Regions from separate parts of the Nisaea sp. genome, predicted to be linked through region 1. Evidence: riboswitches for the same ligand, from Rfam matches in the RefSeq annotation. Region 1 holds a riboswitch; each other region holds the start of a gene.

Region 1 (7,806 bases):
ACGGTCCGGGTGCGCTGCCAGTGGGACAGGGCTTCTCGGCGCCCAGCGATAAGATCGTGAGCCAGCAATTCCAGCCGCTCGATCGTGTCGCCATGGGTTCGCCAGAGCTGCTCATCGGCATCCGCAAGCGCGTCCGGACGAATTCCTTCCCAAGGCAGGCCCATGTCGGCGGCCAGTGGATCGAAGGGCTCGCCGTCCAGCTCAAGCCCTAGGTCACGCGCCAGCGCCCGCTGCAGGGAGGCGTCGCCGCCATCGCCCTTACCGCGCGGCACACGGACCAGAGCGGTCAGCAGGTCGTCGAGCAGACGGCCTTCCGGTGCGGCACCGAAGATATGCAGCCCGTCCCGGATTTGTAGTTCCTTCAGCTCGCAGAGATAGCCGTCCAGCCGGTTCAGCTTCTCCGCTTCATCCTCCCGGTCAGAGAGGCCAAGATCCTTGTCGATGCCAATGGTTGCCATCTTTTCCAGGATTTGCTGGGACAACAGCGTCAGGCGGCGTGGATCGACGCCTGCGGCCTGATAATATTCGTCCACCAGCGCTTCCAGTTCCTTCAGCGGGCCGTAGCTTTCAGCCCGAGTCAGTGGCGGTGTCAGATGGTCGATGATTACGGCGGCAGACCGGCGCTTCGCCTGCGTTCCCTCGCCCGGATCGTTGACGATGAAGGGATAGAGGTTCGGCAGTGCGCCGAACACGGCCTCCGGATAGCAGCTCTCGGACAGGGCCAGTGACTTACCCGGCAGCCATTCCATGTTGCCGTGCTTGCCCATATGCACGATTGCATGGGCGCCGAACTGCTCCCGTAGCCAGATATAGAAGGCGAGATAGCCGTGCGGCGGGACGAGGTCCGGAGAGTGATAGGTCTCGGTCGGGTCGATATTGTAGCCGCGCGCAGGCTGGATGCCGACGAGCACATTGCCGAGGCTGAGCACCGAAAGCCGGAAGGCATCGCCGGAGACGAACGGATCGCTTTCAGGCTTCCCCCAGCGTTCCTCAATCTCGGTGCGGACTGTCTCCGGAAGCTGTGCAAAAGCCGCCTTGTAGGTTTCGAGGGACAGCAGCGCGCCGCCCTTGCGGGAGGCCCGGTCGGAGAGATCGTTTGTCGGTCCTACGGAGAGTCTGCCGATCAGGGCATCGCCGTTGATCGGGATATCGCGCACGCCATACCCGGCCTCGGCCAGTGCGCGCAGCACGGTGACCGTGCCGGCAGGGGTGTCCAGCCCGACGCCGTTGCCGAGCCGTCCGTCCTTGTTCGGATAATTGGCAAGGACGATGGCCAGCTTGCGCTCTTTCGGAGTGGCTGCGCGCAGGTGGGCCCATGACGATGCGAGCCTCGCTGCGAAGGCAATGCGATCCGGGACGGGCTCGTACGTAACGAGGGAGCATTCCGTGGCTTCGTCGCGCCGGGCTTCCGCCTTGAAAGAAACGGCGCGGGTCAACACCCGTCCGTCGACCTCCGGCAGGGCCACGTTCATGGCGATGTCGCGGGCGGAGAGGCCGTTGGTCGAGGCCTCCCAATTCTCCCGGTTGCCGCCGGAGAAGATCACCTGCAGCACCGTGCAATCGCCGCCGTCGAATGGGGTTTCCGTACCCGGCGCGCCCGGTTTGGAAACCGCAAACCCGGTGGCGTTCAGGATCACGCCCGGCGGCGCCTGCTCGATGGCCCCGCGCACAAGCCCGGCGGAAACCGGGTCTTTCAGGCTGGAGACAAAGATCGGCACCGGGGCCAGTCCCTCGGCGCGCATCGCCTCGATCAGTGCATCGACTGGAGCCGTGTTGCCGGCCTGTACCAGCGCCCTGTAGAAGACGATGGGCGCCGGATGCGCGCCGGGTTCAGACGCGGCCAGCACCTCTTCCAGAGACGGGTGAGCGCGGCCCGGCAGATAGTACCCCGCCTTTGGAAGAGGTGCCGGCTCGCGCCACTCGGTCTCGGTTCCGATCAGGCTGGTGGCGAAACGGATGGCCTCGGCGGCATTGCCGATCCCGCCCTCGATCATGTAGCGCCAGAGCCGCTGTGTTGCGGCGGTATCGAGGCTGCCATACCCGGTCAACTCCGGGTCCGGCTGATCGTCGCCGGGCAGGAAGGCGAGTGGGATCTTCTTCTTCCGGCAGATGGCCGCGAGCTGCTCGACGCCATAGGGCCAATAGCCCGTGCCGCCGATCACCCGCACCACGATCATCTTGGCGTGGACGACCATCTCTTCGACATAGAGGTCGACGGAGAGATTGTGTCCGAGCTGCATCAGGTTCGCCAGCCGCAGGCTGGGGAACGGGCCGTCATGACCCGCTGTCACCTGTGCATAGCCTTGCGCGAGGCAGGCGAGTTCGGTGTCCGCTGCGCTCAGGAACAGGATGTCGCCCGGCGTTTGGCCGAGATCGACGGCTTCGCTGCCGTCGGTGACCGAGCCGGGAGTAGCCGCGAGGAGATGCATGGAGCCTCCGCCTTATGCGGGTGGGTCTGCGGGGCGGGTGTTACCCGGCGATGGCGCTGGTGATGGCGTCCCGGTCGAGCCCGTGATGGCCGATCACCACGAGCCGGGAGGCGCGGGTCTCGCCTGCCTGCCAGTCGCGGTCGAAATAGCGCTGGATGCGCGGGCCAACGCCCTGGATCACCTGCCGCATCGGCTTGCCCGGAATATCGAGAAAGCCTTTTACGCGCAGAATATCATGGTTTTGGACGGCGGCGATGATCCGTTCTTCGAGCGCGTCGGCGTCTTCGATCACGCCGAGCGGCATGACGAAGCTGTCGAAATCCTCGTGGTCGTGCTCGTGCCCGTCGTCATGATGCGAAGGGCGGCTGTCGAGATCGTCTTCCGCTGCCGCGCCAAGGCCGAGCAGCACGTCCGCGCCGAGCTGGCCATGGGCGCTGGTGACGGTCTTCACCGCGCTCCGGAGATAGGGCGCAACGGCTTCCCGAACCTTGGCAAGCCCGGCGTCGTCCAGCAGGTCGGTCTTGTTCAGCACCACCATGTCGGCGCACTGAAGCTGTTCCTCGAACAACTCCTCCAGCGGGCTTTCATGATCGAGGGATTCGTCTGCCGTGCGCTGGTCCTGCACTGCGTCGTGATCGTCGGCGAAGCGGCCTTCGGAAACGGCGGCCGCGTCGATCACGGTGACCACGCCGTCGACAGTGATGCGGGTCCGCACTTCCGGCCAGGCGAAAGCTTTCACCAGCGGCTTTGGCAGGGCAAGGCCGGAGGTCTCGATGATGATGTGATCCGGGCGTTCCGGCCGTGCCAGGATGGCTTCGATGGCGGGCAGGAAATCGTCCGCCACGGTGCAGCAGATGCAGCCGTTGGCGAGCTCCACCACATCGTCCTCGCTGCAGCCTTCGATGCCGCAGCCGGTCAGCAGTTCCCGGTCGACGCCGAGATCGCCAAATTCGTTGATGATGAAGGCGAAGCGGCGGCCGCCGTTATTTTCGACCAGATACCGGATCAGGCTGGTCTTGCCGGCGCCGAGAAAGCCGGTGATGACGGTGGCGGGGATCTTCTCTGTCATGTCTTCTGTCTCCTGGGCCTTCCACGACATTATGCCTTGGACCGGTGCGTTGCGCTCTCGTCACCGAACGGAAGACCGTGCCCTGATCACACCCCGGATCAAGGCGGGCGACGATGCTGACGGCAGGTCTCCTGGCTCGCCGGGTCATAACGTTCTGTCCGCCTTCCCGGATGCAGGAAATCCTGCGTCCAGTGGCTTCGGGACAGACCGCTCGCCGGCTACAGTTGCGGGGGCAGCCGCGGCTTGATCCGGCAGACACGCCGAACCGACCGCGTTCCCTTTTGATCCCCCCTCCGAATGAAAGGGCGGGAACCGTAAGCAAAACCGTTGTCGGACGGCGTGGGGGCAGTGTCAAGGGAGCGCGTCGACGGAGAGGCTGAAATCGGCTACATTCATGACTATATCGAAGGGAAGCCCCGCCCCGGCGGGCCGGAACCGGACATCCAGAAATGGCCATCACAGCGACGGCTTCGATAGCGCCTCAACTCAGCACCCTGAACCGCAATGGAACGGGACAGACAAGCTCGCCCACGGAATCCGGCGCACCTGTTGCGGCGGAAAACAGTGCGGCGGTTGCCGCAACCACGGTTCTGGGAACGTCCGGCCAGCAAAGCGCTGCCGTGTCGCAAGCCCAGTCCGAGCTGCGCTCCGCAGAGGATGCCGTCGCCCGGCGCGAGGCCGAGTTGAGCGATGCACAAAGCGCCGCTGCCGCCGCCTCCGACCGGGCTGACCAGCGCCGCCGGGCTTTGTCCGAGGCGGAGGGAGCCGAACGGGTTGCCCTTGCCGAAGACCTCCAGCGTGGCTCCCTGGTTAATATTTCCGTCTGAAAATCAGGACCGTTTGAGGCTCAGGATTTCCGCCGAGATTGTGAGCGTAACCCGCTCGCCATCTCCGTAATAAGGGTTCGTGCGGAAAGTGAGCCAGCTCGGGAAAACGGTGAGCTGGCCATTCTTGGGAGCGACCAGCATGGGGCTGCCAACAGGATCAATGGGTAATCCTGCTAGACTGGCGGCACCACGGGGGTCGTCGATCTCGATAGTCCCGCTCTCGGGTGCGTCGGCGTTGGGTGTGTCGCCGGCCTCGACCGTATAGATCATCGTCAGGTGATGTCCCGGTTTGAGATGGCTTTTTTCATAGGCGCCGTAGCGCAGCACCGTCGCCGAGCCAGAGAGCCGGGCGTTGAATGTGCAGTCACCTCCGGCGATCTGCGGCACCACAGTCTGGACGGCGCCGAGGGCGGTTTGCCGGATGGTGTCGATGCCCTTGTCCTGCCAGTCGAATAGATTCCCGCCGGATCGCCAGCCGCCGATAACGCCACCGGCATTCTGCTCGCCTGATGCCTCACGGGTCAGAACGGCGGCTTTCAGCGCGTCATTGAGCGGCGCGCTGCCTTCGATGGCGAACATGAACAACCGGGTCGGGAAAACCTCGAGAATATCCGTGCGGGAATCGAACTTCAGTTCCATCGGCCAGCCCCCTGCAATCACGTCCGTGTCCGGCTACTTCCATAGCATGCCAGGGCGACGCTCGGTCAAACACCGGTTTGTCGTAGTTTTGTGAAGGCCGGGAAGAAAAGCGGTGAGAGACCGTCCGGCGCCTTCCCGCTTGGCCCCACGCTTATGGGCCCGCCGCCGCAATCCGGTATTTTCTGCTCACTGCTCGAGCAAAGCCGGTTCGTAGGTGTGAGCTCCGTCCGGGCCGATCCATGGAGTTTCGCCGGGTTCCGGCTCGAGAGCGGCTCGCACCGGTTGTTCTGTCACCGCGCAGCAGGCGAGCCCCAGTCGCCGCAGCGTTTTCGGTGCCGTTTAGTTGAGGCGTTTGTTCAGGTGTGGCGAAATTCTTCGCATACCTGTCGAACGGCTGTCTGACATGAGCTGGCGGAAAAACCACGCTGGCCCGCACCGAGAACATCCTCCGGGGCAAGGATTTGGCTTGTCCGGCAGCGCATTATGGCCGTACCCCGTTGTTCCATTCCTTCCAGAGCACAGGCCAGCGGAAAGCGTGCTTCAACGTTGCTGTGACTGGAAAGTTTGACTCCGGGCATTACCTTGCCCTTCATTGCCAAAGGCGCGGATTTTGCTGACCAGGATGACAAGGCCGTGCGGCAGATCGATAACATGCAGACTCCCGGCTGACGTCATGCCGTTTTGTTTCAGCGCATCGCCGCCGTTGAGCGGGCCCGCGTTGGCGGAGCGGAGAGTAGGGCGCGGCGCAATTCCGGCACTGGGGCCAGTCCAGACCTTAGATGCCGCCAATGCCCGTTCGCTCAGCAGCAGGCGCGCTTCCGTCCGGTCGCCAGGCGCAATCACCGTTCGCAAATAATCGATAGGATAGGTCATGAATTGATGGTTTTTCACGCATTTTGTATAGCGCTTAAATTGATTAACCTTTACGCATTGAATAACGGGACAATCGAAATATGAGTGAGCTCAACTAAAAAGTGAACTTTTTGCATTTTGATAAGCCGATATTCCGGGTATCATTTCAATCTTTTTTCGAAAATTTCCCACCTGCCGGATGCACTGATGTCTCCTCTGAATTTGAAAAAAATTCTTATCACTTATCATGCCCTTTCAGGCTTTCCCTCGGTAGTCGCCCAAGATTTCTGGAGCGGGCTGGAGAGGGCCGGAATTAACGTCATCGGAAAAACCCTTCCCGAATACGAGCGTAATATCGGGTTTAAGGAAATGATCCGGTTTCGCCTGCTCATGAACATGACCATGGATACTTTAAAGCATTTCCAGCGGGTCAAAACACTCAGCTGGATGCAGGACAATCCATTCATGGTTGGTGACCGGGGAGTATGTAGCGATCCAGATCAATACTTTCTCTGTGCGGACGCGGACCACATCAGCGAAGTCAACTACTGGTTCGACGCCGTCAATCCAGCAATTCACGTGCCGCATTGGGCGACCATGATGACCCCGGCGATCATGGATCGCGAGTTTATCGAGAAAACCTTTTCTGATCGGCCAATAGAGCTCCTGTTCGTCGGTAGCGTTGATCTTGAGGAGTTGAAGAAGGACCTCAAGAAACTGAACGCGCTTCCGTCCCACCTGCTCGATCTGGCAACGGGGACTCTTGATCTGATGCGGTCTGGCGATACCCGCTCGGTAACCCGCATTGGCATGGCGGTGGACGATTCGTTAGGTATTGGACTTTATTCCGACGACAGGAAGATTTTCCGCGAGATTATGACACGGGTTGACGCTTTCGTTAGGGGTGAGAACCGGGTGAATTTGTTTCGCGCTCTCAACGGTATCGACATCAAAGTTGTGTCCCCGCACCGTGAGGCGATTTCTTCATTGGCGGGGCGAGGGGTAAAGCAGCTGAAAGACTCCAACTTCCGAGGATCAGATCCTTTTATCCTCGGATTGTACGCGATGTGCCACGCGAAGCTGATGATCAACAATCTACCCAATTACCGTAACGGTGTTACCGAACGTTTTTTCAATGCCCAGGCCAGGGGAGCGGCTGTGCTTTCTGAAAAGAACAGCTACCTGGAAAATAACTTCACGGATAATGAGGACGTATTCCTTTACGATCCGTACAACCTTTCGGATATAAAAGAGCGGGTGCGGTATATCCTGAGTGACCAGGAGAAACTGAAGGAAGTGGCATTAAGTGGGTTCGACAAGACCCACAGTCAGCACCTCATTGGCAATCGACTCGATCTGATCTTGAGCAAGCATTGAGGGAAATGGTTGAGGTTGCAGGCACCGGAGATGACGCTGCCGGATTTCAGGCTGAATAAAGCTCAGACCTGATGCCGTTCAATCTGTCATCCAGTACCTGCTGTTCCTGAGGTGCGAGTAGTCCGCGCCATTCGTCTTTGGGTGGCGTACGCCGCCCGTCTTCCTGGATTGGCGGAACATTCTCCAACGCAACCGCCAGAAAATCGGCCAGTGTTGAGCGGTAGCGGGCCTCATCGGCGACCATGTCCTCGAACCGGCCGATGGAAATCTCCAATCCGGCCCTCCGTTCCTTCTGGGCATCTTCCCAACCTTTCAGCCATGTCAGGAGGCTCGGATAATAAATTCGTGCAAGTAAAGTCACTTGCTCTTTCGCCGGCAGGTAACTGTATCCAGCATAGACATGGTTGAGGCGGGAAAGGATCTCTGCCGACTTAAGAGAGTATCCGTGAAAAGAAGCCAGAGCCTGCCGCGGATCGCGGGTTTGCACGAAGATTTTGTCGACGCCGCTTGCCGCAAGCCTTTCAAGTGACTCCTTCGTCGGGCTGAGATGGCTGTGGCAGGCGAAACGCCCTTCAACGAAGGCCTTCAGATAAGCGTCCTGTAAAGGAACGTC
Region 2 (7,806 bases), on a different contig from region 1:
TTCGCCAGCAAGCACGGCGAGGATTTCCGGATGCAGATCGGTCAGGAACAGATTGGCGCCGGAGGCTGCGAACAGCTTTGCGATTGCCGCTGGTATGCCTCCGCCGGCCCCTGTCAGAAACAGGGTCCGTCCGGTGAAATCATAGGATACCGTTTTAGCGGACATGGCTTGCCTCACGCCGTTTCGGGATCGTCGAGCGCGATGATCGCGGCGCGCAGGGCATCGGGGATCGGCGCTTTCTCGCCCGTCTCGTTCACCACCATGACGAAGAGCTGGGTCGAACTGTTGCAGCAGCCCTTGGCATCCCATGTGGCATAGGTCATCACCATGCTGGTATTGCGCATGGAGACCACGCGACCTGTCACGCAAATCGGCGTGTGGTAGGCGATGCCGCGCAAATAGTCGGTCTCCAGATGCTTCATCACCGGGCCTGGCACGTCCATCGCGTGGCGTGGATGGCCCAGGACCTCGAAATAGAGGTTCCGCAGGCTCTCGTACCAGGTCAGGTAGGCGGTGTGGTTCACATGGGCGAAAGCATCGCAGTCCCGCCACTCGACCAGTTTCTGGACGGCGAAATGCCAGTCGTCGGAAATGTGAAACCGCTGCTTCAGATCGTCGGTGACGGCAAAGCGTGCGAGATCGCCATATTGGTCAAGCACTGAGCTCATTCTGGTTAACGCTCCATCAGGGCGACGCGGATGCCAAGGAAGATCAGCAGCCCGCCGAACACCCGGTTGACGATCCTCTGGCCGCGTTCAAGCACATTCCGAACGATAGTGCTGTCTAGCGTGAAAACGAAGAACACCCAGAACAGGGCGCTGACCGACATCATGATCAGAACCAGCAGCAGGGTGGTCGCGGTCGAGGTCTGTGGCGTGATCACCATGGTGAAGACGCCGAGATAGAAGAGCGTACCCTTCGGGTTAAGGATGTTGTTCAGGAAGCCTTGCAGGAACCAGCTCCTGGCTGCGTTCTTTTGCAGCCCGGCGTCCGCCGTTGAGAGAGCCATGTCCCTGGCGCGGAAGCTCATCACGCCGATATAGATCAGGTAGGCGGCGCCGGCATATTTCAGAATGCTGAAGGCGAGGATGCTTTCGGAGATGAGCCAGCCGATCCCGATGGCGCAATAGGTGATGTGGACCATGTTGCCGGCCAGCACACCGAGTGAGGATTGCAGTCCGCCAACGCGTCCACCGATAACGGTATTGCGCATCACGATCACCATATCCGGACCCGGACTGATCATGACGAGCAGTGTGATGCCGAGAATGACGAGGATTTGGTCGATCATGGCGTGCGCCTCCCACGTTGAAGAAAGAGCCTAGCTGCGCCGGTGCGGCATGATCCAGCAGCTAATTCAGAAACTGTGTGAAGCCTAACCAGCCACTTTCGAAGACTACATCAGGGCGCTGGCATTCTCAGCCGCAATGGTGATGCCGATAACGATGGCGATCAGCCCGATGAAACCCTGGATGGCCAGATTGCCTGTCTTCAGGCTTTTGCTTGTCCAGTGCAGCGGCAGGGCGATGATGGCGGAGAGAATGCCCATGCCACTCATGCTGCCGATGCCGAACAGAATGACATAGAGGATGGCATCGGACGGCGCGTCGAGGCCGACTGCCGTCATCATCAGGATCGAGCCCGAGCCGGCCAGACCATGCACCATGCCGATGGAGATTGTGCCGAGCGGCAGGCCGCGCCGGTGAGCATGTTCTGCCGGGCCATGCGCAGTCTGTTCGCTCTCGGCGGTGACGAAATGGACGTGAGCCTTGCCGTCGGAGTGCCGATGGACGCGCCAGGCACCTCCTTCACGCCAGAGGCGCAGCAGGACACGGGCGCCGAGGATCACAAGCAAAATGCCGACACCGAACTCGAAGATCGTGCTCCATTCCTCGCTGACGCTGAGGCCAAAGCCGATCATCAACCCGGTGACGGCGCCGAGGATCAGCGAGTGACCCAGCCCCCAAGCGAGGCCATGGTGCACCGCGCGGCGCACCGAGGTGCCCGAGGTGACCATGCTGGAAACGGCCGCGACATGGTCCGCTTCAAAGGCGTGCTGCATTCCGATCAGGAAGCCAAGCAGCAGAATTCCGGTCATTCGATCCTCTTAACTTAACTGGTCTGGGGCCGGAACCTGGTCCGCGGCGCTGCTGTCTTGTGTCTTGTTTTCGTCATGATCCGGCGGCGGCAAAAGCCGGCAGATCACACCCTTGCGGAAAACCGGCGGTCTGTCGCGCAGTTTGGGAACCCCGTGCGGGGCGGCGGCGACAGCGCGCGCCGCGGCTACCAGTTCGGCGCCGTCATGCTCGGCATTGACGTCGCCCAGCACATAGCTCCAGAGGCCGGGCCCTCTGAGCGCGACGGTGACCTGGCGGTCGCATACGGCCATGCATTCGATCGGGCGGACGGTGATTCCGTCCTCGTCGGCACAGAGTGCTTCGACCCGCTCGAGCAGGACGCGCCCATCGCCTGCCGGATCCTCGGAGTGGCGGCAGGCGGTACAGATATCGATGGTAACGGGATGAAGCGGACGACGAGAATCGTCGTCCGCAAATGATTGTTCGCTCACGCCGCGGCTGCTGCTTCGGGAGTGCCGGAACGCTCCCAGACAAAACCGGCGATGCAGCCGGTTGCCGCCCAGGTCACGGCGTGCACTACAAGGGAAGCGGCGGCGAAATGGCCGGACAGCTCCGACGGCACGTCGCTGATATAATCGTCCGGGTGCGGGGCGCCGATCACATGCGGGATCGCGATCAGGACCAGACCCGCGACGATTGCCAGCGGCGTGGAGACACGCAGTGCCAGGAACAGGCCGACGGCTGTGGCCAGGGCCGTGCCGATCCACCAGATTTGCCGGTCCTCTAGGACTGCGGCGGCCGCGCCCGGAAGTTCCGGGCTGAGACCGAGGGCCGGTGCAAGGCCGGTGGCGGCAAAGGCTGCCGCACCCCAGATCAGGCCAGTACGGGCAGTGATCGTCGCATTGCTGAGAACCATGGCCGCGAGCAGGACCAGGGCAAACCCGAAGGTCGTGCCGATTGTCGCGATCGAGGTCGAGAGCGTCCGCTCCAGTCCGTCTTCCGGAGCCCAGGTTTCCTTGGCGCCGTGCGCTTCTGTTCCATGCGCGAGATGCACAAACGCGTCCGACTGGTTTTTGGCGAAATGCGCAACGAGAATTTCGCCCGCACTGGCCATGCCGCCTTCGTAACGTTCGGCCTCAAGAATCAGGGGCGTTGTTGTCACTGCCTGAAGCGCTGCGACCAGAATCCCCGCGGCGAAGCCGGCGACGAGCGCCGACTTTATGAATTTCATGAGCATCGCAGTTCCTTCGTGCCAAAGGCTTAGTGGCAAGGGAAGGCCATGCTGTGACGGGTGTCGTGAGCTGTGTTGTGCAGGGCGGTGGCATTGGCAAAACCGGTCAGGTAGACGATGCCGAGGCCGGCCAGAAGCGCAAAGACCGCCACCATCTTGGTGGATTGGCTGGCGGTGAGAGATGTGGATTTCTGAACTGCTGAAGTCATGTGTTCCTCCGATCAAAAACGATCCGGATACGGCCCTCAGAGCTGTATCCGGGCTTGTTCAGAGGCGAGAGAACCAAGCGGCGGCTTCCGGCCGCCAATTTGGCAATACGCTCACCCCGACGTTGTCATTGATGCCGCCGCATGGGCGCCGGCATCGGTGTCGGCAGGTCTCCTGGCTCGCGGGTCATTGCTTCATCCTGCCTTCCCAGTCCGCTCATGCGGGGCCAGTGGCTCAGTCCGGATGTCGCTCGTCGCTCACAGTTGCGGGGGCAGCCACGGATTCGGTCCCTGATGGGTACGCCTCGCCGTGTTCCCTTTTAATCCGTCGCCATGTTTACAGCGGCGGAACCAACACTCGTAAACTATCCCTCCCGGTCAATTCGGACAAGCGTGATGCATGTCCCGACCAAAAAATGCATGCCTCAGGATACGCGGCAGCCATATTCCAATGCGCCATCCTGTAGTGCCTCCAACAGATGCGCTGCGTAAGATCGGTGCACATAGATATCAAACACCGGCTCGGCGCTGCGGCAATCGATCAGGGCCGGTGCGTGGAAGACTCCGGTGATCCGGCTGGTATCGGCCAAAAACGCGGACGGGTGCATATCGATAGAGCAGCCTTTTGCCAAAAGCGTACGGGCGTCGCGTCCCGACAACCGAAAAATCGTGCGCGCGTGACTGAGGTCGATGACCGCAACACTATCCGGAAGCGCCGAGCGAAGATGCGCGGCGAGATCGCGGTGTTCAGGCTCTATGACCAGCCATTTTCCGGTGCCTGTGCCGAGGATGCGGGGCTGCCCGTTTCCGGCGCTCTGGTTCGGTGTGAGGGATGGAGCGGTGCCGGTGGCCGTTTCCAGTGCTTCAGCCAACGATGGAATTACATCGGCACGAGCTTCGACCTGCACCACGGAAAACGGGGTGCGCTCGGTCAGGTGAATACCCGGACCGTCAAAGCGATTGGCCCCGTGGTCGCCTGGTTCGAGAATTCCGGCGAGGGCCGAGCGGCGGGCGAGAATCACATCGTCAGCCATGGAGCCTTGCTCCTTCCACGTCATAGACATTCGGACTGGTCACCTTCACCTGGACCGCTTCGCCCTTGAGCGGGAAGACCGCCCAGACCGTATCGCCGATCCTGTTTGGACCGTCTTTCAACAGGCCGAGCGAAATCGGATGTCCGACATTCGGGCTGATCGGGGCGGTGGAGGAAACATGGCCGAGCTTCGGCACCGGTGGCGGCGTTTTCGGGTCCTCCACCAGGATCGATCCAGCGCGGATCTTCGTCTTGCCGTCGACCGGTGTCAGTCCGACCAGCGTCGGGCGGCCCAGATCGTCCATGCCTTCACGGGTCGAAAGGGCGTCGCCGATGAAGCGCTTCTTAGAGCTCATCATTTTGCCGAAGCCAAGGTCGGCTGCGGAGACGCGGCCGTCGATTTCGGCGACGGTCACGTGGCCTTTTTCGATGCGCAGGATGTTCAGCGCTTCGAGGCCGTAGGGCACAAGGCCATGCGACTCGCCAACGGCAAGGCAGCGTTCCCACGCGGCTTCGCCATACCCGGCAGGCACGGCAATCTCGTAGGCCAGTTCTCCCGAGAAGCTGATGCGGAAGACCCGGGCCGGGAAGGCTCCGAGTTTCGTCTCGCGTACGCCCATGAAAGGGAAGCCCTCGTTGGAAAGGTCCACTTGCGGGAACAGGTCCTGCAGGATGGCGCGGCTGTTCGGCCCGGCAATGGCCATGGCGGCCCAATCGTCGGAGACGGACGCGATCTTCACGTCGAGGTCCGGCCAATGGACCTGCAGATGCAGCTCCAGATGCTCCATCACCGGACCGGCTTCTGCTGTGGTCGTCGTCATGTAATAATGGTTCTCGCCGATCCGCGAGGTGGTGCCGTCATCAAGGGCGACGCCGTCCTCACGCAGCATGACGCCGTACCGCGCCTTGCCGACGGCCAGGGTCTTCCAGCCGTTGATATAAACCCGGTTAAGAAGTTCCGTGGCGTCCGGCCCCTGGATATCGATCTTGCCGAGGGTCGAGACGTCCGAGATCCCGGCGGTGTTACGCACCGCCAGCGTTTCCCGCTCGATGGCCTTGAACATCGCTTCGCGGGAATTAGGCTCATCCTTGCCGAGATAATATTGCGGCCGCATCCAGAGCCCGGCTTCCATCATCTGTGCGCCATGCGCGAGATGCCAGTCGTGCATCGGCGTGCGCCGGACCGGGTTCTGGTGACGGCCGATCTCGCGACCGGCAAAAGCGCCGATGGCGACCGGCGTGTAGGGCGGCCGGAACGTCGTTGTGCCAACTTCGGAAACGTCGAGACCGCGTGCTTCGGCGAGCACGCCATGACCATTGATATTCGAGGTTTTGCCCTGGTCCGTGCCCATGCCGAGTGTGGTGTAGCGTTTCAGGTGCTCGACAGAGACATAACCTTCGCTCTGGGCCAGCTTGACGTCATCCGCCGTGACATCGTCTTGCAGATCGACAAAACGCCGTCCCTTGCGGCCCGGCAATGCCGGAACCTGCCAGAGGATCTTGAGCGGGCCGGTTGCCTGCTCGTCGGTGGACGGGATATCAGCCACAGCTCCAGTCGTGAAACCAAGTGCCTCGGCGGTCTCCTGACCTGCCGTATACCCGTCGGCAAGGCAGTCTCCGAGGCTGAACCGGCCTCGCGCGGCGCCGATGGAGCGGTCGTTCATGCGGGACGCGCCCGGCACGAAGGCGCCGATGGTCGGATCGTAGACCGGCTTGCCGCTCTGGTGACTGTAGAGATGGACGTTTGGGCTCCAGCCGCCGCCGGTCGCCAGCAGGTCGCACGGAATGTAGCGGGTTTCCGGGGTGGCGCCGGACTGCAGCGTGCCGAGATCGGCAATGTCGACACCGGCAAGGCCGAGATAGCCATGGGTGCGGACCACGACAGCCCCGCTGACGACATCAATGCCCTGGGCGATGACATCTTCCTTCAGCGGACCCTGTCCGCCGGTGCGTGGGTCGATCACGCCGCGCACTTCGATGCCCGCATCCGCAAGGTCGAGGGCGGTGCGGTATCCATCGTCATTGTTGGCGAAGACAACGGCATGCTTTCCGGGCTGCACGGCGAAACGGTTTGCGTATGTGCGGGCGGCTCCGGCCAGCATCACGCCGGGGCGGTCATTACCGTCGAACACCAGCGGTCGCTCGGTCGACCCGGTGGCCAGCAGCACCTTTTTGGCGTGGATCAGCCAGCGGCGCTGGCGTACCTGGAAGGGAGCGGGGACGGGCAGATGATCGGATACCCGCTCCAGCACGGCGATGGTGTCGCCATCGTAGTAACCGAAAGCCGTCGCGCGGCGGAGCAGAGTAACGTTCTCCATCTCCTCTAGCTCAGCGAAAGTGCTCGTGGCCCAGTCCATGGCGGGGTTGCCGTTGATGGTCTCGCGCTCACTGCGCAACCGGCCGCCCGGCTTGTTGTTTTCGTCGATCAGGAAGACACGGGCGCCGCTCCGGCCTGCGGTCAGGGCAGCGGCAAGTCCGGCCGGGCCGGCACCGACCACTACGATGTCCGCATGTCCATGCATCTTGTCGTAGATGTCTGGATCGCTGACATGTTTGGCCTCGCCCATGCCGGCGGCCTTGCGGATAAAATGCTCATAGAAGTGCCAACCTGGCAGGCCCATGAAGGTCTTGTAGTAGAAACCGGCAAACAGGAAGCGCGAGGCAAAGTCGTTCACGCCCATAATATCGAGCGCGAGGGACGGCCAGCGGTTCTGGCTTTTGGCTTCGAGACCCGCGAACAGCTCGATCTGGGTGGCGCGGGTGTTCGGCTCCTGCCGTCCGCCGGAGCGCAGGTTCACCAGCGCGTTGGGCTCTTCCGGCCCGGCCGAATAGATACCGCGCGGACGGTGGTATTTGAAGCTGCGGCCGACCAGCTTGACGCCGTTGGCGAGCAGGGCGGAGGCCAGCGTATCGCCTTCATAACCGGTGTAGGACTTGCCGTCGAAGCTGAAGGTAAGCGGGCGGGTGCGTTCGATCTCGCCTCCTTCGGACATCCGGAACGGCTGCTGTTCCTTGCCGCGAATCATGGCTTGGTCTCCGCTTCGGGCAGGGGGATGTCGTCCGCAGGCCGTCCGCACCCGAGGATCTCGTGCGTCAGGATATTGCGCAACACTTTCACCACCTCCCGGCAGCCGAGGCTGTGATGCCAGAGCTCCAGATGCGGGCCGCGCGGATTGTCGCGCGTGTAGACGTAATCGACCCATGCCGGGTCGTTCTTTTCGGCACCGTCCGGGCGTTTCTTGGTGGCGTCGCCGATAT
Region 3 (7,806 bases), on a different contig from region 1:
GGTTTTTGTTGGTGAGCTGGGCATTGCCTTGCCAGACCTGACGCAATCCCGCCGTCCACTGTGCCGTTCCTGCCTCGACTGGAGTGAGCGGCGGACCCATCTGGCGGGCACGCTCGGCACTGGGCTGCTGGACCGGTTCTACGATCTCGGCTGGGCGCACCGGATCGAAGGCTCCCGCGTTGTCTCCTTCACCAGTGAGGGTGAACGCCGGTTCCGGGAGTGTTTTCCGGAAGCTTAGGTGACTGCCGCCCGGGCATGGAATTCGGGCTGGTCCCAGCTACTGGTCTCAAGGATGTCGCGCAAATGCTCGACCGCATCCCAGACGTCCGTGAACCGGGTATAGAGCGGTGTGAAACCGAACCTCAGAAGATCGGGCGCGCGAAAGTCGCCGATTACGCCACGGGCAATCAGGGCCTGCATCACCGGATAGCCGTTTTCATGCGCGAAGGAGACCTGACTGCCGCGTTGGGCGGGATCTCGCGGGCTCGAGAGTGTCAGGCCGAGACCGGCGCAACGCTCTTCGACCAGGGTGATGAAGCTCTCGGTCATCGCCACTGATATCGCCCGGACCGCATCCATATCGGCACGGGCCCAGACGTCCAGCGCCGCATCGAGCGCTGTCATGGCCAGCACCGGCGGCGTGCCACAAAGGAATTTCCCGATCCCGTCCGTCGGCGCGAACCGGTGATCGAAAGCGAACGGTGCCTTGTGCGAGAACCAGCCGGTCAGGGGCTGGGAGGCATCCTGCTGGTGGCGCGGGGCGACATAGAGGAATGCCGGGGCGCCGGGGCCGCCATTCAGGTATTTATAGCCGCACCCAACCGCGAAATCCGCGTTGGCGGTGGCGAGGTTGACCGGAACAGCTCCTGCGGAGTGGGCGAGATCCCAGAGCGTCAGCGCTCCGATGGCGTGAGCGGCGTCTGTCACGGCCTTCATGTCGTGCATGTAGCCGGTGCGGTAGTTCACATGCGTCAGCATCAGCACGGCAACATTGTCGGTGAGAGCGCCCGGGAGTTCGGACGGCTCATCGATCAGCCGAAGTTCATGCCGGCCGCCAAGCAATGCAGACAGACCTTCCGCCATATAGAGATCGGTCGGGAAGTTCGATTTCTCCGAGACGATGACGCAACGGTCCGGCCGAAGTGCCAGCGCGGCGGAGAGGCATTTGAAGAGATTGACCGATGTCGAATCTGCCGCGACGACGCTATCCGCCTCGGCGCCAATCAGCGTGCCGATCTTGCCGCCGACGCGCGTTGGAAGATCAATCCATCTCGCATCGTTCCAGCTTCGGATCAGGCCGTTACCCCATTCGTGCGTGACGCACGTGGCAACACGTTCCCGCGCGATACGGGGCAGCGGCCCGAGGGAATTGCCGTCGAGGTAGATCACATCTTCCGGCAGCTCGAATTCCGCGCGGAACGAGGCGAGGGGATCGGCGGCATCGAAGGCCGCGAAATCTTCCCGGGTCATTTTCGAGTGTGTCATGGTGCGGCTCAGCTTGTGTGATCGGGGCCGGCGACGATGCCTTCATCGTGCAACCGCCCGATGGCGCCGCTGTCGAGGCCGAGAAAATCCGCCAGAACCTCATCCGTGTGCTGTCCCAACTGCGGTGCCGGTGTCGGAACCTCGGAGGCCTGTCCGTAAAAATCAATCGGCGTGTCGGAAGTCGGATAAGTCAGGCCGCTGCCGTGGGTGACGGTGCTATAGGGCTTGCCCATTTCCCGGAAGCGCTCGCTCGCGACAGCTTCGCGCACTGTGCGATATGGCTCCCAGCAGACTCCGTTCTGCTTGAAGCGCGGCGCGAGGGCATCCAGCATCTCCGCCGCGACGGCCCGCTCGACGACAGGATTGATCTTCTCCCTGTATTCGAAGCGCAGCCCTTCATCCTTGGCGAAACTCACGCCGGTCTCCGCCTCGATGGTTGCGATTTCCGCTTCAATGCCGAGGGATGTCAGCAAGCCGGTCCATTGCCGGGGCGAAAGGGCGATGAGCATGATGTAGTGGCCGTCGCTGGTCCGGAAGTCCCGCCCGAAGGCGCCGAACACGTCATTGCCGTAGCTTGGCCGGTCTTCTTCCTTCGTCATCACTTCGGCGACCTGACCGAGGGTGCCGAGAGTAGTGAGCGCGACATCGCCAAGCGGAAGGCGGATTTCGGCGCCTTGACCCGTTTTCTGGCGCTCCCGCTCGGCGGCCAGCATGGCGAAAGCCGCGTTGGCACCGGCGATCAGGTCCCAGGCAGGCAGCACATGGTTTACCGGTCGCTTCTCGCCGACCGGACCGGGCTCTCCGGTCATCAGCGGGAAGCCGGCACCGGCATTGGCCGTGTAGTCGACACCTTGCGTGCCGTCCGCCCAGCCCATGATACGGACTGTGATGATATCCTCGCGCCGTGCTTTCAATGCCTCATGCGATAGGAAGCCGGCGACTGGGTAGTTGGTGACGAACAGGCCGCGCCCTTCACCGGGGGCGGTTGCAAGCTGCAGAGCAAGCTCCCGGCCTGCCGGATTGCGCAGATCCAGCGCCACCGACTTCTTGCCCTTGTTCAGGCCCTCCCAGTAAAGGCTGGCGCCGTTTGGGGCCTTCGGCCAACGCCGGTAATCGAGGCCACCGCCGATGGCATCGAAGCGGATGACCGTCGCGCCCATCTGCAGCATGTTAAGGGTACAGGAGGGGGCGGCGATGAAAGATGCACCCTCGACGACTGTCAAATCTTGAAGGACCGTGTACATCCGTGTTTCTTGGCCAGCTTAATGTTGAATGCGATCAGGTTGGGCTCGGAACCTAGCATGGTTGTTCGTCTGCAAAAGGGGCAAAGCACGCAATGAAGTCTGTCTATGTCGACGCTGATGCCTGCCCGGTGAAAAACGAGATCCTGTCGATTGCCGATCGGCACGACATCAAGGTTTACGTGGTGAGCAATCGCGGTTTCCGGACCGGCGACCGGGCGAATGTTCAGAACATTCTCGTCTCCGACAAGTTCGATGCGGCGGATGACTGGATCGTGGGCAAGGTGGCGGCGGGCGATATCGTCATCACCGGCGATATTCCTCTGGCGCACCGGGTGATCGAGAGCGGCGCGAAGGCAATCGGCCATTCCGGCAAGGAGTTCACCGAGGCGGGAATCGGCATGGCTATGGCGATGCGGGACCTGATGTCCGACCTCCGTGCCATGGGGGAAGTCTCCGGTGGTGGTGGCGCCTTTTCCAAAAGAGACCGGGAAACCTTCATTCGTGAGCTGGAACGGCTGATCCGCGAGTGATTTTCCGCCTGCTGCCTTGACACAGCAGGCCGCAAAGACGAGCCTTTCAGCGTTGGTGTCCTTCGGGACAAAAGGGAATCCGGTGCGCGGCTTTATCGCCGCAAGTCCGGGACTGCCCCCGCAACTGTAACCGGCAAGATCCGACCGGTATGCCACTGGCCCTGATGGGCTGGGAAGGCGGCGCGGATCGAAGAGCCGGGAGTCAGGAAACCTGCCAACGCTGTGTCCATTTTTAACCCGGGCGGGGTGTACCGGAGGAGGTTTAGATGTCCCGATTATTCGCCCAAACTCTCCCCGACGATTCGGAAAAAGAGCCGGATCGTGAGCTGGCAACCCTGATCCTGACGCTTCTGAGCGTTGCCGAGGATGACAAAACCCTCTCGCAATCCCTCTCCATGGTGCGGGCCGAGACCTCGAAAGAGGATTTCGACGGCGGCATGCAGGAGGCGGCGCGGCGCATTGGAGCGCTGTTCGGTGCCGCACAGCGTCTGGAACTGACCGAGAGAATTTCCATAAACAGATTACCCGTCTGATTGGCGCTTTCCTTGTTCGCTGATAGCCTCCCGCCTGAAATCATCTCAACGGGAGAGAGTGGGTGAACGATCAGACGCCCCAGTCCATCGATGCCGCGCTTACGGAAATCCGGTCCATTCTGGGGCCGAAGGGCTGGCTGGAAGATTCGAACGACACGCTGAAATACCGTACCGACTGGCGCGGCACGCCGACCGGCGACGCTCTCGGCGTTGCCCGCCCGGCCTCGACGGAGGAAACGGCGGCGGTTGTGCGTGCGGCGGCGAAGGCGGAGATCGCCATCGTGCCCCAGGGCGGCAATACCGGCCTTGCCATCGGCTCGATCCCGACCGAGCCGCGTCCGACCATCGTTGTCTCGACTGACCGGCTCACGGCCGTGCGTTCCCTCGATCCCGAGAATTACGCGATGATCGCGGAAGCCGGGTGCGTGATCCAGAACATGCAGGCGGTTGCCGCGGACGCGGGGCGGCTGTTCCCGCTCTCGCTCTCGTCGGAAGGCTCCAGCACGATTGGCGGCACGCTCTCCACCAATGCCGGTGGCAACAACACGATCAAATACGGCAATACCCGGGAGCAGATCCTCGGTATCGAGGCCGTGCTGCCGGACGGCTCCGTGTTCGACGGGCTGGAAACGCTGCGCAAGAACAATACCGGCTATGACATGAAGCAGATGTTCATTGGCGCCGAAGGCACATTGGGGATCGTCACTGCTGCGGCTTTCCGTTTGATGCCGCTGCCGCGCGTGCGTGAGACCGCGATGCTGGCAGTACCATCTCCGCATGAGGCACAGCATCTTCTGGCGAGCGCGCGAGAGCTGTCCGGCGACACGATCCTCGCATTCGAGATTATGCCGCGTGCCGCTTTCGACTTGGTCGTGAAGCAAATTGAGGGGATCACCGATCCGCTGTCCGCTGCGTCTCCCTGGTACGTGCTGCTGGAGATGGCAACACCGTCCCCGCTGGATGATCTCCGCGCCAAGCTGGAAGCGATCTTCGAAGACGCTATGGAGAAAGGCTGGGTGACTGACGGTGTAATCGCCGAGAGCGAAGGGCAGCGCCGGGATTTGTGGCGGATTCGGGAAGAGCAGGCAGAAGCCGGGCGTCGCGACGGTCGCCCGCGTATGGCCGGCGATATCTCGGTCCCTGTTTCCAAGGTGGCGACCTTCATCGATCAGTCGCAGGCCGCGTTAAGCGCGTATGTGCCGGGTCTGACTTTCAACTGCTTCGGCCATATGGGGGACGGCAATATCCATTACACGGCCCGTAAGCCGGCAAGCATGAGCGACGAGGAGTGGGAGGTTAAGCGCCCCGGTCTCTCCGAGCGCATGTACGAAAGCACGGTCGCGCTTGGCGGCAGCATCTCCGCCGAGCACGGCATCGGCTCGGAAAAGCTTCCGTATCTGATCAAATACGGCTCGCCCTCGAAAATTGCACTGATGCAGGCGGTCAAGAAGGCGATCGATCCGAAAGGGATCATGAATCCGGGCAAGGTTGTGCCCTGACCCCTACTTGATCCCGGCCCGCATGAAACTCTGAACGAATTGCCGCTGGAACAGCAGGAAGGCAATCAGCAGCGGGCCGGAGGTCATCAGCGTTGCGGCGGTGATGACGGCCCAGTCGATGCCCTGATCGGTCGATGAAAAGACGCTGAGGCCAACCGTCACCGGGCGTGTGTCTACCGAGTTGGTGATGATCAACGGCCACAGGAAGTTGTTCCAGTGATGGCTGACCGAGACCAGCCCGTAGGCGAGGTAGGTCGGCTTGGCCAGTGGCACATAGACTTTCATCAGAATGGTGAAGAACCCGGCACCCTCGACCCTTGCCGCGTCGTCCAGCTCTTTAGGGATGGTCTTGAAGGTCTGGCGCAGCAGGAAGATCCCGAAGCCGGATGCCATATAAGGCAGGCCGATGGCGATGATGGTGTCGACCAGACCGAGAAACCGCATGGTCCGGTAATTCTCGACAATCAGAATATCCGGCATCACCAGAAGCTGCAGCAGAACCAGCACGAAGACGGTGTCCCGCCCGCGAAAATCGAACCGGGCGAAGGCGAAGGCCGCAAGGGTGCAGAGCACGAACTGGCCGATCAGGATCGACGTCACCAACAACACCGTATTGAGGAAATAGCGGGCGAATGGCGCGGCGTTCCAGGCCGCGACGAAATTCTTCAGCGTCAGTGGCGCTGTCAGCACGAACCGGGTGGAGAATTCGGTCGGGTGAAACGCTGTCCAAACGGCGTAGATCAGCGGGGCGAACCAGACGAGGGCGAGTGCCCATGCGGCTGTTGTGTTCAGCGCCCGGTCATAGTCCAAGCGGAAGGCTCTGGCGGCGCTCATCGGTAATGCACCCGTTTGTCGAGAAGCAGGAACTGGCCTATGGCCACGGCGAACAGGATCAGCAGCAGGACGACTGTCAGGGTCGAGGCATAGGCTGTGTCCCAGAACCGGAATGCAGTCTCATAGATGTAGAACAGCAGCAGAGAGCTGGCATTGTCCGGGCCGCCTTCCGTCATGATGAAGATATGATCGACCAGCCGGAACGAGTTGATGATGGCGTTCACCGAGACGAACAGGGTGGTCGGCATCAGCAGCGGGAAGGTGATGCGGCGGAAGAAGTACCAGCGCCCGGCGCCTTCTATGGCGGCAGCTTCCCGGAGCGATGCAGGGATGGTCTGAAGCGCGGCCAGATAGAAAATCATGAAGAAGCCGGCTTCTTTCCAGATCGTCACCACGATGACGGCATTCAGCGCGCTTTCCGGATCGCCCAGCCAGTTCTGCTGCGCAAATCCGAAGGCGCCACGAATCTGGTCGATCAGGCCGAAGCCGGGCGTGTAGAAAAACATCCAGATATTGGCGACAGCGATCAGCGGCAGCACGGTCGGGGTGAAATAGGCCATGCGGACGAAGGACCGGCCCTTCAGCTTGCTGTCGACCCAGAGCGCCATGGCGATCGCTATGCCGATAGAGAGCGGGATGGTGACAAGCGCGTACCAGAGATTGTTCACCAGCACGATCCAGAACGTGTCGTCCGCGATCAGCGTCTGGTAATTCTCGAGACCGACGAACTTCGCTGGGCGTTTGCCGCGCGGCGTGGAGAAGAAGCTGTGGAAGAGGGTGACAGCAGCCGGATAGTGGGTGAAGGCAATCAGCAGGATCATGGCCGGACTGAGGAACAGCCAGGCCTGGATCCAGGTTCTTTTTGCTGTGGGGCCCATGGCGCGCGGTACTTTCAGTGGTCGAAAAAAGACCGGCGGCAGGCCAAGGCCCGCCGCCGGGTCCCGGAGTTTTAGCGGTAGTCCTTGAGGATCTTGTCCGCCTTCTGCTGCGCATCGTTCATTGCTTCTTCCGGCGAGGATTTGCCGGTAATGGCGGCTTCGAGACCGTCATTGAAGATGCTCGTAATGCGCTGGTTCTGGTAGGTGGAGAGCTCGGCAACCGCATATTCGAGCTGGTTGCGGGCGACCAGTGCCGGCGGGAAGTCGGCGACATAGGCTTTCATTTCGGCGGTTTCCCAGGCATCGGCACGCGGCGCGACATAGCCGGTCGCGATGGACCATTTGGCGGCCTGCTTCGGTGCGGTGATCCACTTGATGAAGTCGAGCGAAGCGGCCTTCTGATCGTCCGTGGAGTCCTTGAAGATGTAGAAGTTTCCGCCACCGGTCGGCGCGCCGCGGCGCTTGTTGGCCGGAAGCATGGCGACACCGAAATCGAACGGCGCGTTGGTGCGGACGTTCGTCAGGTTACCCGTGGAGGTCCACATGATGGCGGACTCGCCCTCGAAAAAGGCCTTCGGGGTGGCGCCCCACTCGATGATGCCCGGGGCCATGACCTTATGCTTGGCGCTGAGATCGACGAGATACTGCAGGGCTTCGATCACCTTCGGGTCGGCGAAGTTGGTCTTGTTGCCGTCGCTGTTGGCCAGAATGACGTCATTCTCGGTGGTCAGACCCTGGAACAGCCAGTAGGGGAAGCCGGAGCTCGGGATACGCACGCCCCACTGGGTAACGTTGCCGGAGGC

The links. A riboswitch is a leader RNA that binds a small molecule or an ion and turns the genes downstream of it on or off. The one in region 1 is predicted to bind cobalamin.
Region 2: another riboswitch for cobalamin. It lies ahead of VOI22_RS07430 (CbtB domain-containing protein); the one in region 1 lies ahead of cobW (cobalamin biosynthesis protein CobW).
Region 3: another riboswitch for cobalamin. It lies ahead of VOI22_RS03865 (hypothetical protein); the one in region 1 lies ahead of cobW (cobalamin biosynthesis protein CobW).

Annotation. Positions count from the first base shown of each region.
Region 1 covers NZ_JAXMNY010000005.1:104,754-112,559, reverse strand. Annotated here, with positions in the region: gene cobN (cobaltochelatase subunit CobN) at 1-2,429, opposite strand, end outside; gene cobW (cobalamin biosynthesis protein CobW) at 2,470-3,498, opposite strand; cobalamin riboswitch at 3,602-3,830, opposite strand; gene VOI22_RS19525 (hypothetical protein) at 3,948-4,325, shown strand; gene VOI22_RS19520 (putative 2OG-Fe(II) oxygenase) at 4,329-4,964, opposite strand; gene VOI22_RS19515 (hypothetical protein) at 5,505-5,837, opposite strand; gene VOI22_RS19510 (glycosyltransferase) at 6,024-7,193, shown strand; gene VOI22_RS19505 (tetratricopeptide repeat protein) at 7,240-7,806, opposite strand, start outside.
Region 2 covers NZ_JAXMNY010000001.1:1,561,367-1,569,172, reverse strand. Annotated here, with positions in the region: gene VOI22_RS07460 (SDR family NAD(P)-dependent oxidoreductase) at 1-165, opposite strand, end outside; gene VOI22_RS07455 (thioesterase family protein) at 174-668, opposite strand; gene VOI22_RS07450 (LysE family translocator) at 674-1,291, opposite strand; gene VOI22_RS07445 (hypothetical protein) at 1,397-2,098, opposite strand; gene VOI22_RS07440 (DUF1636 domain-containing protein) at 2,108-2,569, opposite strand; gene VOI22_RS07435 (CbtA family protein) at 2,566-3,309, opposite strand; gene VOI22_RS07430 (CbtB domain-containing protein) at 3,339-3,518, opposite strand; cobalamin riboswitch at 3,663-3,886, opposite strand; gene VOI22_RS07425 (sarcosine oxidase subunit gamma) at 3,941-4,549, opposite strand; gene VOI22_RS07420 (sarcosine oxidase subunit alpha family protein) at 4,542-7,574, opposite strand; gene VOI22_RS07415 (sarcosine oxidase subunit delta) at 7,571-7,806, opposite strand, start outside.
Region 3 covers NZ_JAXMNY010000001.1:813,605-821,410, forward strand. Annotated here, with positions in the region: gene VOI22_RS03845 (winged helix-turn-helix domain-containing protein) at 1-238, shown strand, start outside; gene kynU (kynureninase) at 235-1,485, opposite strand; gene VOI22_RS03855 (CoA transferase) at 1,494-2,729, opposite strand; gene VOI22_RS03860 (YaiI/YqxD family protein) at 2,822-3,259, shown strand; cobalamin riboswitch at 3,296-3,493, shown strand; gene VOI22_RS03865 (hypothetical protein) at 3,526-3,792, shown strand; gene VOI22_RS03870 (FAD-binding oxidoreductase) at 3,855-5,291, shown strand; gene VOI22_RS03875 (carbohydrate ABC transporter permease) at 5,295-6,125, opposite strand; gene VOI22_RS03880 (sugar ABC transporter permease) at 6,122-7,003, opposite strand; gene VOI22_RS03885 (ABC transporter substrate-binding protein) at 7,075-7,806, opposite strand, start outside.